4 regions of the Ohtaekwangia sp. genome follow, and region 1 is predicted to be linked to each of the others. Evidence: riboswitches for the same ligand, from Rfam matches in the RefSeq annotation. Region 1 holds a riboswitch; each other region holds the start of a gene.
The links. A riboswitch is a leader RNA that binds a small molecule or an ion and turns the genes downstream of it on or off. The one in region 1 is predicted to bind S-adenosylmethionine.
Positions count from the first base shown of each region.

Region 2: it holds a riboswitch for S-adenosylmethionine, as region 1 does, so the genes downstream of both, V7Q33_RS14825 (O-acetylhomoserine aminocarboxypropyltransferase/cysteine synthase family protein) here and metH (methionine synthase) in region 1, are expected to answer to the same signal.
Region 3: it holds a riboswitch for S-adenosylmethionine, as region 1 does, so the genes downstream of both, V7Q33_RS17950 (hypothetical protein) here and metH (methionine synthase) in region 1, are expected to answer to the same signal.
Region 4: it holds a riboswitch for S-adenosylmethionine, as region 1 does, so the genes downstream of both, V7Q33_RS17935 (phytanoyl-CoA dioxygenase family protein) here and metH (methionine synthase) in region 1, are expected to answer to the same signal.

Region 1 covers NZ_DAIQRQ010000003.1:123,033-126,216, forward strand. The annotation lists gene V7Q33_RS02570 (Ppx/GppA phosphatase family protein) at 1-511, opposite strand, end outside; SAM riboswitch class I at 979-1,099, shown strand; partial or broken gene metH (methionine synthase) at 1,152-3,184, shown strand, end outside.
Region 2 covers NZ_DAIQRQ010000035.1:40,001-43,184, forward strand. The annotation lists gene V7Q33_RS14820 (homoserine O-acetyltransferase family protein) at 1-347, opposite strand, end outside; gene V7Q33_RS14825 (O-acetylhomoserine aminocarboxypropyltransferase/cysteine synthase family protein) at 421-1,743, opposite strand; SAM riboswitch class I at 2,023-2,140, opposite strand; gene V7Q33_RS14830 (tetratricopeptide repeat-containing sensor histidine kinase) at 2,261-3,184, opposite strand, start outside.
Region 3 covers NZ_DAIQRQ010000052.1:8,071-11,254, forward strand. The annotation lists gene V7Q33_RS17945 (YeiH family protein) at 1-1,020, shown strand, start outside; SAM riboswitch class I at 1,278-1,385, shown strand; gene V7Q33_RS17950 (hypothetical protein) at 1,674-2,612, shown strand; gene V7Q33_RS17955 (SusC/RagA family TonB-linked outer membrane protein) at 2,702-3,184, shown strand, end outside.
Region 4 covers NZ_DAIQRQ010000052.1:3,967-7,150, forward strand. The annotation lists gene V7Q33_RS17925 (DUF4097 family beta strand repeat-containing protein) at 1-153, shown strand, start outside; gene V7Q33_RS17930 (hypothetical protein) at 275-1,018, shown strand; SAM riboswitch class I at 1,270-1,382, shown strand; gene V7Q33_RS17935 (phytanoyl-CoA dioxygenase family protein) at 1,671-2,519, shown strand; gene V7Q33_RS17940 (ATP-grasp domain-containing protein) at 2,556-3,184, shown strand, end outside.

The DNA of each region.
Region 1 (3,184 bases):
CAATTTGCTCGAGTACACGTACTGATCCAATCTTGAAAGAGCGGGTTTTTATTTTTTTGCCGCCAGCGTACAAGTTTAACTCGGTACTGCCACCACCCACATCAATATGGAGATATGTTTCGTCTGTGAGGTATGAGCTGATGGCCCGATTGATTAGCTCAGCTTCACGGTTGCCATCGATGATGTTGATGGTGATGCCAAATTCCTCCTGTATCTGGTCGGCTAATTCACTTCCGTTATCAGATTCGCGCATAGCCGAGGTTGCGCAGAACATATAGCTGTCTACCTCATAAAGTTCCAACAACAATTTGTAAGCTTTCATAAGCTTCTTGAACTTGCTGATGCTTTTATCACTGATGCGCTGAGTAGTGAACACATCGTGTCCCAAACGAAGCGGAAAGCGTATGTATTCCAGTTTTTTAAATACCGGGTGTGTTTTATCGTTCGTCAGTACAGTAGAAACCTGAAAGCGTATAGCGTTGGAACCGATGTCGATGGCGGCAATTTTCATTCGGCGCGGAGTATAGATGCTGGATAAAGTACAGATAGCGGAGCCGTTAACACAAACGAGAGGTTACAAATACCCGTGGAATATTGGTTCATGGCTGAGGTACAATTTGGTATTGCAAAGATCATGAAATGATTCGTTCGAGATGCAATCTGCAAAGTTAAATTTCAATAAACGTTTGCGGGAAATGGCAACAGGTTTTGGGCCGCCTGCTGAAAGAATGGGTTACACGTTAACTGTTACAGGTTAACCGTTATAAACTCCACCAAGTAACAGTTAACTTGGTAACCTTAACTATTCGTTAACTGATGTTCCTTGTTCGTTATTAAAATTTCACATCGTTACCTTGTTAATTGTTTTCCACTACACGAAAGCCATCTTCGATTAACGTGTAACAGATAACGGCTAACGCATCGCAGCTCGCAGCTTTAAAGTTTTGTAGTTTCCTTCCTATTCATTTTATTTGTGCTTGCTTATCCAGAAAGACTGAGGGACTGGGCCCGATGACGTCTTAGCATCCTATTCCGGAAGGAATGTTGTGCTAAATCCCTTTCACTACAAATACTTGACTTGTGGTGGAAAAGATAAGTAAACCCACCTTACGGGCTCTCTGGATAGCGAATATCAAATTATGGAGGGCTTTATGAAAATCGAAGACATTTTGAAAGAACGTATCCTCGTAATCGATGGTGCTATGGGTACGATGATTCAGCGGTATAAGCTGGAAGAAGAAGACTTTCGCGGTGAGCGTTTTAAAAACCATCCGTCTCCGCTGAAAGGAAATAACGATGTTCTTTCTATCACGCGTCCGGACATTATTAAAGAAATACATCGTCAATACCTGGAAGCAGGTGCGGATATACTCGAAACCAACACGTTTAGTGGTACAACCATTGCCCAGGCCGATTATCATCTGGAAGATGCGGTATATGACCTGAACTATTACTCTGCAAAGATTGCCAAAGAAGTTGCAGATGAGTATACCAAAAAAGATCCGTCCAAGCCGCGATTTGTGGCCGGTGCTATGGGGCCTACCAACAAGACGGCTTCACTTTCTCCGGATGTAAATAACCCGGGCTATAGAGCGATTACGTTCGATGAGCTTGCCCTTGCATTCAAGCAACAGGCAAAAGGTCTTATAGACGGAGGCGCAGATATACTGCTGCTGGAAACGATTATTGACACACTTAATGTGAAGGCTGCCCTGTTCGCGATACAGGAGTTGTTTGATGAAATTGGCAAGACGTTACCCGTGATGGTGTCAGGAACGATTACCGATGCAAGTGGAAGAACATTATCCGGGCAAACTACAGAAGCGTTCCTTGTGTCTGTATCGCATGTGCCATTGTTAAGTATAGGATTGAACTGCGCGCTTGGTGCGAGCCAGTTGAGACCGTATCTACAGGTGTTGAATGAGAAGGCGCCATTCTTTGTGAGCGCGTATCCAAATGCAGGGCTTCCCAATGAGTTTGGACATTACGATCAAACCCCCGAAGAGATGGGTTCGCAGGTTGAAGTATTTCTCAAGGAAGGATTGATCAATATTGTAGGTGGTTGCTGCGGCACTACACCCGATCATATTAAACTCATAGCATCCATAGCTGCTAAATATAAACCACGACTAATACAGACTTCAGTAGCAGAAACTGTAAACTGATAGTCATATATATACAAAAAAATCATCCGATATATAGTCGAAAGCTAACCTCGAATAATAAAGCAACATCCTGCGAAAGCAGGCTTTGATAATTGACCCACCCATGGATTACAGATTGAAATTAAGTGGCCTTGAAGCAATAGAAATTACACCGCAGTCGAATTTTGTTAACATTGGAGAACGAACGAATGTAACAGGTTCGGCAAAGTTTCTGAAGCTGATTAAGGAAGATAAATTTGAAGAAGCATTGGAAGTAGCACTCGACCAGGTGAGGGGTGGAGCGCAGGTGATTGATGTGAACATGGATGAGGGGATGCTCGACTCCAAAGCAGCCATGGTCAAGTATCTGAACTTAATGGCTTCTGAACCGGAGATTGCAGTTATACCCGTAATGGTCGATTCATCCAAGTGGGAGGTGATCGAAGCCGGATTGAAATGCCTGCAAGGTAAAGGCATTGTAAACTCCATCAGCTTAAAATCAGGAGAAGAAGAATTTATTCGTCAGGCAAAGCTGGTGAAGCGCTATGGAGCTGCTGTAGTAGTGATGGCATTCGATGAACAGGGACAAGCCGATACATACGAACGAAGAATATCGATTTGCAAGCGCGCCTATGATATCATGGTGAACGTAGTAAAGTTCCCTCCGGAGGATATCATTTTCGATCCGAATATATTTCCGGTAGCTACCGGTATAGAAGAGCACCGTAACTACGCACTTGATTTTTTTCGTGCTACCAAATGGATACGCGAAAATTTACCGGGTGCACATGTGAGTGGTGGTGTAAGCAACGTGTCGTTCAGCTTTCGAGGAAATCAGAAAGTGCGCGAAGCAATGCACTCTGCCTTCCTGTATCATGCTATAAAAAATGGTATGGACATGGGTATTGTAAACCCAACGATGCTGGAAGTATACGATGAGATCGACAAAGAGCTGCTGGAGCGTGTAGAAGATGTCCTGCTGAATCGCAGAGACGATGCCACCGAGCGCCTGCTGGAGTTTGCAGAAACGGTAAAAGGAT
Region 2 (3,184 bases), on a different contig from region 1:
CGAACTACATCGCGGTTGGTGATCAGCGGAAAGCTGTGGTAGAATGGTTTGCCGGTTTCGGGGTTGATTGAAAGAGGCCCGGTAGATCCATAACATCCACCCAATATATTCGCACAGATAATGAAATGATCTTTAGGATCGAAAGCACTTCCGGCACGGAACAGATCACCCCACCAATCCGTAAAATCAGAACTGCCGGTTAAAGCATGGCATACCCATACAATGTTAGAGCGGTCGTGGTTGAGTTTACCGAGTGTGGTATATTTCAGCTGAAAGCCGGGAAGTATGTTGCCCGACTCCAATTCAAATGGATGATGATAATGAAAGGTGTGATCGTGTTTTTCCATGGTGGTGGCAGTGCTTCATCCGCTCCCTCTCTCCGGTAAAGGAGAGAGGACGGATGCTTATTTAAAACTTAAACTAGGATACTAATTCGCCCTGGTATACTTTCTCAAACGCCTGCTGCAGATCGGCTTTGATATCGTCTATATGTTCTATCCCTGCAGAGATTCTTAATAATGTTGGCAATACACCTGCTGTGATTTGCTCTTCTTCGGTTAATTGCTGATGCGTAGTGGCCGAAGGCTGTATAATCAGTGTTTTTGCATCGCCTACGTTTGCCAGATGGCTTACGAGCTTCAGGCTGTCTACAAATTTAGCGGTGTGTTCTTTGGTGCCTTTTAATGTGAAAGAGAGCACAGCGCCGAAGCCATTGCGTAAATATTTTTTAGCGAGCTTGTGATAGGTGCTGCTGGTAAGGCCCGGATAATTTACACTCTCCACCAGATCGTGTTGTTCAAGCCATTGTGCCAAGGCAAGCGCATTGTCAACAGAGCGTTGCACGCGCAGGGAAAGTGTTTCCAAACCTTGCAGTAACAGGAATGAGTTGAAAGGACTCAGTGAGGGGCCGAAGTCGCGAAGACCTTCTACGCGTGTGCGGATGATGAAGGCTATATTCGGTAAACCAAGAGGATTTCCTTCACCGAATACTTCCCAGAATTTCAAGCCATGATAACCTTCCGATGGTTCTGTGAACTGCGGGAATTTTCCATTGCCCCAATTATAGTTCCCTCCATCTACAATAACTCCGCCTATAGAGGTGCCGTGGCCACCAATCCACTTCGTAGCAGATTCAACCACTACATTGGCTCCATGCTCAATCGGGCGGAATAAATATCCGGCAGCACCAAATGTATTGTCTACTATCAATGGCAGATCATGCTTGCGGGCAACCGCAGCAATCGCTTCGAAGTCGGGTATATTAAAACCGGGGTTACCAATCGTTTCAAGAAACAATGCCTTTGTTTTTTTGTCGATCAGTTTTTCAAATGCTTCTGCTTTATCGCCTTCTGCAAAACGCACTTCTATACCCAGTCGCTTGAAAGCAACTTTAAATTGGTTGTACGTGCCGCCATAAAGAAATGAAGTAGAAACAAAATTGTCGCCTGCCTGCAGAATGTTATTCAAGGCAAGAAATTGTGCAGCTTGCCCGGAGCCGGTAGCCAGTGCAGCTACTCCGCCTTCCAACGCTGCAATACGTTTTTCAAAAACATCTGTGGTGGGGTTCATGATGCGCGTGTAGATGTTGCCGAATTCTTTCAAGGCAAAAAGATTAGCGCCATGTTCAGAGTCTTTGAATGTATAGGACGTAGTCTGATAAATGGGCACAGCACGGGAGCGGGTGGTGGGATCAATCTCCTGGCCTGCATGTAATTGAAGGGTTTCGAAATGTAAATTTGACATAACTATATATTTGTTGGGTTGTCGTAATTGTTTTAAGAAAAAGAATTTTTGATGTAGCCGTAACCGTGCCTGTCACCTGGCAGATCGTGAGGCTAGTGTGTTGCTGAAAGCGGTGCGCTTAAAGATTAACAGCAACAGCACGTGCAACAACACGCGTTGTTGGCGCACATGCAAATGAAATTACGAATGATGATGTTGAATGTCTCGGATAAATAAGCACGAAGGCTATGCAAGCCTTTTCCTGAAATGATGTTGTTGATGATGCTTTTCATTTTCATCGGTTTATATTTCCCGGCGTGGACCATCCACACCGGAGTCAGGATTTAGCACCTTTTCCCTGTTGGGAGTGGTTGCTAGCGCTTCTCAGAGCCTGTCTCTCCGCGCTTCTTTATAAATCGATCAAGCAAGAGTGCTTATTCGACTTTGATGTCACAAACGTAGAGCCTGAAAAAGTTGTTTCCAAGCCCGACCGGAAAATTTTTTTTGTTATAACTGCATACAACCGTTAGTAAATGCCTTACAGTATAGACTGGCGGCCAAAAAATGGCAGTTTTACCGTAAAAGATGTTCCCTGAAAAACTTCACTTTTAAACGATACATCGCCGTGAAGCCGCTCTACCGCACGCTTTAGTATATATAGCCCAAGGCCGGTTCCCTCCACACGGTCGTTGGCGCGGAAGAACATATTGAACACTTTCGTCTGCAATAGTGGATCTATACCAATGCCATTATCCGTGACAATAATGATCAGTGATTGCTCATCACGCGCAATGGAAATGTGAACAATTGGCTCCTTATCAGGCATGGAATACTTGATCGCATTTTCAATGAGATTCTGTAAAATAGTATTTACTATGGCCCATTCTGAGTAAAATTCCAGGTTGGGCTCGATCTCTATTTTAAATGATATGCGTTTGAAGTTGTCGAGAAATTGATAGGTGTTAATACAGTCGTGCAGCAGTGTTTCAAAATCGATCTTTGTTTTGTTTACTTCCGCATGATTCATCCGTGTGAGGTTGATGAGATCAAGCACAATGTTATCGATACGCAGAATCTGTGATTGATACATATCTATATACTTCTGCAGCTTTTCATCTTTTACCTCATACTTCATCAGGTTGTTCAAGCCAAGCAAAGAAGATATAGGTCCTTTCAAATCGTGCGATACCCGGTAAAAAAATGAATCGAGTTCTGCATTTTTCTTTTCGATGATCTCGGTTTTGCTACGTTGTATCTCTGCTTCAAGCTCCAATACCTTTACTTTCGATATTGCTTCATAACTCTTTACTGTTTTGTGTGTATCCGTGGCAATAATCGCTTCCTTGATGTGTATATACTGCTCCAGAAAATGCAACGCCTCATCTAATTTACCTTCGCTTTTGGCAACATGGTGCAGATTATATACCGATTTGTAGCGTATAACCCGGATGTTATACTGATC
Region 3 (3,184 bases), on a different contig from region 1:
TGGCGAAATATGCTCCGCGTATTCCCAATACTCTTTGCACTTACCATGGTCGCCCTGATACTGGCAGGGAACAGCACTATTAAGTCGCTGAATCTTGAAGCTGTCATTTTTAGTCTTTCCATAGGCCTGCTCATTAGCAATGCCACAACACTCCCTGATTGGTTTCGAAGTACACTCTCTACCGAGTTATTTGTCAAGATTGGTCTTGTCTTATTGGGTACCGGTGTAATTTTCACAGATATACTCAAAGCCGGTGGTCTGGGGTTAATACAGGCGCTGGCTGTTGTACTGAGTGTATGGTATTTTGCATACTGGATCTGTCGCAAGCTGAAGCTTGATGAAGAACTTACCATGATGATCTCCAGTGCCGTTTCCATTTGCGGTGTATCGGCTGCTATTGCTACGGCCGGTGCCATACAAGGCGACTCCAAAAAACTCTCGTATGTTATTTCGCTGGTACTTATTGTGGCTATACCCATGATGATCGTGATGCCCTATATCGCCAGCTACTTTCATTTTTCGCAGGAAGTTACCGGTGCCTGGCTGGGTGGTAGCATCGACACCACGGGAGCGGTGGTTGCTTCGGGATCGTTAGTAGGCGACACGGCACTAAAGGTCAGTACGATAGTAAAATTTTCGCAGAATGTATTGTTGGGGGTGGCAGCCTTTGCCATTAGTATATATTGGACGTATACCAACAAAACACAAGCCGATGGCAGTGTAACCAAACCTACACTCGGTGTTATCTGGGAGCGCTTTCCTAAATTTGTGCTGGGATTTGTCGCTGCCTCCCTCCTCTTCTCGTTCATACTGAAAGCCGACACAGTAACCGTTGTAAAAGACAGTTTAAAAAGCATTCAGACGTTGTGGTTCGCCCTCGCTTTTACCAGTATTGGCTTGGAAACAAAATTTTCTGATCTTTTTAACGAAGACAGCAAAAAACCACTTTATGCTTTCCTGATCGCGCAGGGATTCAATATTGTTATCACACTCATTATTGCATTTTTACTATTCAGCTGACAGCATAGCGTGTAGCATTTTCCACAAGTCAATCGCCTGCAAACGCTATATATAGCTTTGAGCACTCTTATATATATAGATCCCACAAACGAGCTGTTTTCATAATTGCTGCCCTAACAACAGTTAGACATCTATATCCTCCTATTAAAAAATTAACACGAAATAGAAGAAAATAAATCGTTGAGCCTTGCATATATAATACCGCCAACATACTTTTGTCTATCGAATTAGTAGACAAATCAATTCCCACCAGATTGATTTTATAGCGAAGAAGGGAGAGAACAGGCTCTGTGAACTTCTGGCAACCAGTCATCCACCAAAGACAAGGTGCTCAAGCCTGCCAATAAAGTTTGGAACTATAAAATCAACCCCATGAAAACGAACAGTTTTTCAACCAGGGCATTCTCTGTTGCGAGATATGCCGCTTCCTTTACACGCTACCACGGTAGTTGTTGCTGTTGTTGTTCCATGTGCTGAGCATATACTATATCTGCGCTCGCAAACCCTTATCATTCGATAAGCACTCATTAACGCTATATGGTTCCGGATACACCGGTCTTAAGGATTTTTTGGTGGAATTTCTTTAAGGCCCGGTGTATACCGTAGCCGCCAATTTCCGGTTGTTTCATTTACCATTTCATTTATAAAAAGACATGAAATCTTTCATTTCCGTATTGATAGTTTATTTCCTGCTGCTCATAGCCAGTGCGAGTGTAGCCCAGGAAACACAGAAAAGCAAAGTGGTGATCACCGGTGTGCGCTTCGCATATCCGCTGGTAGAAAAGTGGATCAAAGACTATAAAACAGTCAATCCTTCTGCAGATATAGTTATCGAGACACGTACTACAACCGATCCGGCCAAGTATGACCTGCTGATCGAAGCATACGAAGCAGAAAAGTCGTTTAAAGATAGTCGCGATTATCTTTACATTGGCCGCTACGCTTTGCTGCCCGTGGCCAACGCGTTTTCCGCTTTCGCCAAGGTATATCATGATAAAGGATTGACAGCCCCGCTGATCAAGCAACTATATTTTCACGACATCCTGGCTGATAAGGATAAGAAGCAGGAAATAAAAGTACCCTATACTATTTACACGCGGCTGCAAAAAGCGGGCGCACCGGTTACGTTCGCACATTACTTTGGTTATGAACAGCAAAACATTTCCGGTAAAGCTATTGCCGGTGCGGATGAGCATTTGATCAAAGCCTTGCTGAAAGATACTACCGGTGTATCGTATGGCACACTCGGACTTCTTTACGATGCAAAAACACGTAAGCCTGCAGCAGGTTTATCCATACTTCCCATCGACCTTGACGATAATGGCCGTGTGAGTGACAGCGAAAAAATATTCGATGACCTTGATGCCGTAATCACACGCCTCGAAAGCGATGAAAAAATCAAAAATATACCGGTAGAGTATCTGCATCTGTCGCTTAGCAAAGTAAATACAAACGCGGAGGCGTTGAAATTTTTACTCTGGGTGATCGACAACAGCCAGAACGATCTTCATGCGTTCGGATACCTGAAGCCGGAGCTCAAGCGCTTCGAGATTGAGAAGGAAAAATTCGAACAACGCGCAGCCGCCCAATAACAGCAACCGGATTTAACAAACTATACTAACAAACAACCTCGCAGCACTCAGAATCGAGCGCTGCATGGTAATCCTTTAACCTTTTAAAAATGAAAAGAATTTTACTGACCACATTCGTCTCGGTTATACTCTCCGGATTTGCCTATGCACAGGAGAAGTTGACCGGGTCTGTTAAAGATGCAGCGGGAGATCCTTTACCCGGTGCTACCATCGTATTGAAAGGATCATCTTCGTATGCTATATCGGATACAGAAGGAAACTTTGAGTTTACACCACCCAAAGAATTTCCGTTTACACTACAGGTAAACCTGGTAGGCTATAAACAACAGGAAGTAGAAATATATGAACTGACCGGCGAACCTACGGACGTTACCCTGCAAATTGAAAATGTGCTGGATGAGATCGTAGTAATCGGTTATGGAGAACAAAAACGAAAAGATATTACCGGCTCTGTTGCTTCTGTCTCGCCTGAGCTGAAAGCCCAGCCGGTGGCTTCGGTGGAACGCTTGCTGCAGGGTGCCGTGGCAGGTGCTGTTGTAACACAAACTTCCGGGCAACCCGGTGGTGGTGTG
Region 4 (3,184 bases), on a different contig from region 1:
GAAATCTTTGTCGATCCGGATTTCAAAATCGAGATAGACAAGGCAGGCAACATGATCAAATATAGCGACAACATTACCGGCAAGCTCAACGGTGGTGGACTAGAGATCAACCTCTCTTCTACACACAACAATATTTATCTGCGCAAAAAGTAGCACACTCGGCGCTGACAGCCTAAGACATGCTTAAATCTGTATCTCTTCTTTCCCGGAAGGAAGACTGGAAGGCAACACCCCAAACTGTCAGCGTTTTTTAATCCAATAAAAATACTTTGCTATGAAAATCAATGTATTATTCATCATCGCAGCGCTCACCCTTCCGATAAAAGAATATGCACAAACCGCCATCAATAAGTCCATCGCTGTGCAGCCGGGCCAAAAGATCGCGATGCACTTTGATTACCCGGAGCTGATCCGCGTTACCACCTGGGACAAGAATGAGATATCCGTACAGGGAACGGTGAGTATAAACGGTGGCGAAAGTGACGATGCTTTTACCCTGGAAACATCCACAACGGGCAATACCGTTACTGTGCGTAACGAGATTGCCAATATGAAGAATCTTCCCAAACGATATACTATATATGATGGTGCACAGAAAATAGTATTCAAGAACCAGGAAGAGCTCAGGAAATACCAGGACCAGAACGGTAAGAGTAAATTTGACCGGATGAGTTGTGGTATTGACATGGAAATATTTCTGGAGATTAAAGTTCCACGCAACATGGAGACACGCATCGAGTCGATTTATGGAGTTGTTGAGATCAAATCATTTACAGGTCCGCTAACGGTAGCCGCTACCTATGGTGCCGTAGATGCTTCACTCTCTGAAAGTGCCACCGGTGAGCTGACAGCGGAAACTAATTATGGAGAGATTTATACAAACCTCAGCGCCAAATTTGGAGGCGATGTTTCGAAGAATGAAAACTTCCACACATACGTATCAGCAAAACCCGGTAACGGCCCGCGCTATAGTTTCGAATCGAAATACGGCAATGTATACCTGCGCAAGGCCAATTAACCAACCCATGTTTGCAGCATACTATATTCATTGAGAAGGTTTGGGTTAGATCTATTCATGAACCATTAGCGATGCTGCATCATTTCAGGAGTAAGAGCCTGCCGCCTGGCAGGCTCTTCTGTTTTACGTCAACGTATTAAACATTAACCTTATCCGGCTGACAAAAAAATTTTCACAAAAATGTTGTGCATTAAAATTCAATACCTACATTTGTCTATCGATTTAGTAGACAAATCAATTACACCAAATTGATTTTATACAGAAGAGGGAAGAGAATAGGCTCAATGAACCTCTAGCAACCTACCGGCCGTGAGGGCCGAAAAGGTGCTAAATCCTACCAATAAAAAAATTGGAACTATAAAATTTAACGTAATATGAAACACAGGAAAAATTTCTTCGTTCGTAGTAACATGTCCCCGCAGGCTATCAACATGAACCCCCGAATGTGCAACTGCTGTTGTTGTTGATTCAGTCTATCCTTTATCCCCTATATAGTTTATTGAACAGTTCTACTCTGAAAGAGCAGGCATCGGTATGAGTATGTCTTTTCGTTAAACCAAGAGCAAACACGAAAAGCAGAAAAGTAAACGCCCATTCAATACTATGTAAACACGGAACATTAAACATCGAACACCTTAAATATTTAAACATCATGGCTACTTATAAAAAATTCACTTTCGAAGGCACATTAACAAAAGAACAAATTGACTTCTTCCAGAAGAATGGCTTCATTCACTTTGAAAACTATGCATCACGCGAAACGGTTGAAGAGATTATACACTCTACCGAGCAGGTGCAACGCCGCTGGGTTGAAAACAATGTGCAGAAAATAAATGGTGTGCCCATTAAATATGGTGTGGATGAAAATGGTAAAACCATTGTACAACGCTTTGCCTTTACCAATCAACATAGTGAGGCGGTAAAAAACTTCGCTAACAATTCGGCCCTGCAGGCTTTGAAAGTATTAATGCCGGAAGGTGCACGCCTCGGGCTGGAAGAAAAAGACGGAGTCGTATTCAATCATTATGTAAATACGGAAGGCAGTAACTTCTATCACATGGGATGGCATACCGATAGTGCCCGGGATATTTTCTACGGTAAAAAAGTAGCCCCCATGCTGAACATCGGTTTTTACCTGGACGATTCTTCTGCCGATAAAGGCGGGCTGCGCGTATTGCCAGGCACACACAAACAAGGGCTTTGGGATTTACTCTTCCGTAAAAAATATTATTTAAATAATTACGATGACAAGAACGAAGTGCTGGTCGATGCAAAGGCTGGCGACTTGGTTATTCATGACGGAAGAATATGGCACCGTGTAGCTCCTTCTCCCCTTACCGGTGCTGCAAGCCGCAGACGCGTAATGTATATACCGATGATCGTTGGAAAATATAACCCGAAGACGGAGAAGAGCAGCACACCACTATATCTGCACCTTTTACCGCTGGTAGGCAGTAAAAAACATAAGAACCTGATACCTGCTTTTCGAAAAGCGGCATAAATTCTGATGTGTTACCGACTAATTAAAACTACAACCATGCATTCATTTTTTGAAAAACCAATCGGCATTATTTACGCACACCCCGAACAATACAATCCGCTGTTTGAAAAATTATACAGCAGAGGTATTGCATTTGAAACGATAAACCCCGCAGACCATTTATATGATCCTGCTCAATACGAAGTGCCTTACAGTCTTGTATTCAACGATATGAGCTCGCCTCCCTACTTTACACACAACGCATTGGGTATAGCACAAACGACAGAGTATGTAAAGCATGTAGAGAAATTGAATGGCACGATTAACAGCAGCAAAGTGATGAACGGATCGCGTGCTACAGAAATACTCAGCACCAAATCGCGACAGCTTTCGGTGTTTGCATCGTTGGGAATACCATTTCCAAAAACACGTATCGTAAGCAGCATTGACCAACTGCTTGCAACGGGGAATGAGCTGAGCTTTCCGATCCTGCTCAAGAGTAACGGACTGAATGATCACATTACAACCACACGCTTCGACTCGTTCAGCGCGCTTGTGAATGCAATCATCAACGACACGTTACCAGTATATGGCGACAAGTCATTTGTAATACAGGAGTATATATCACCGAAAGGGAATTATATTGTGCGGGCAGAGATTCTGAAGGGCGAGTTGCTGTATGCTTC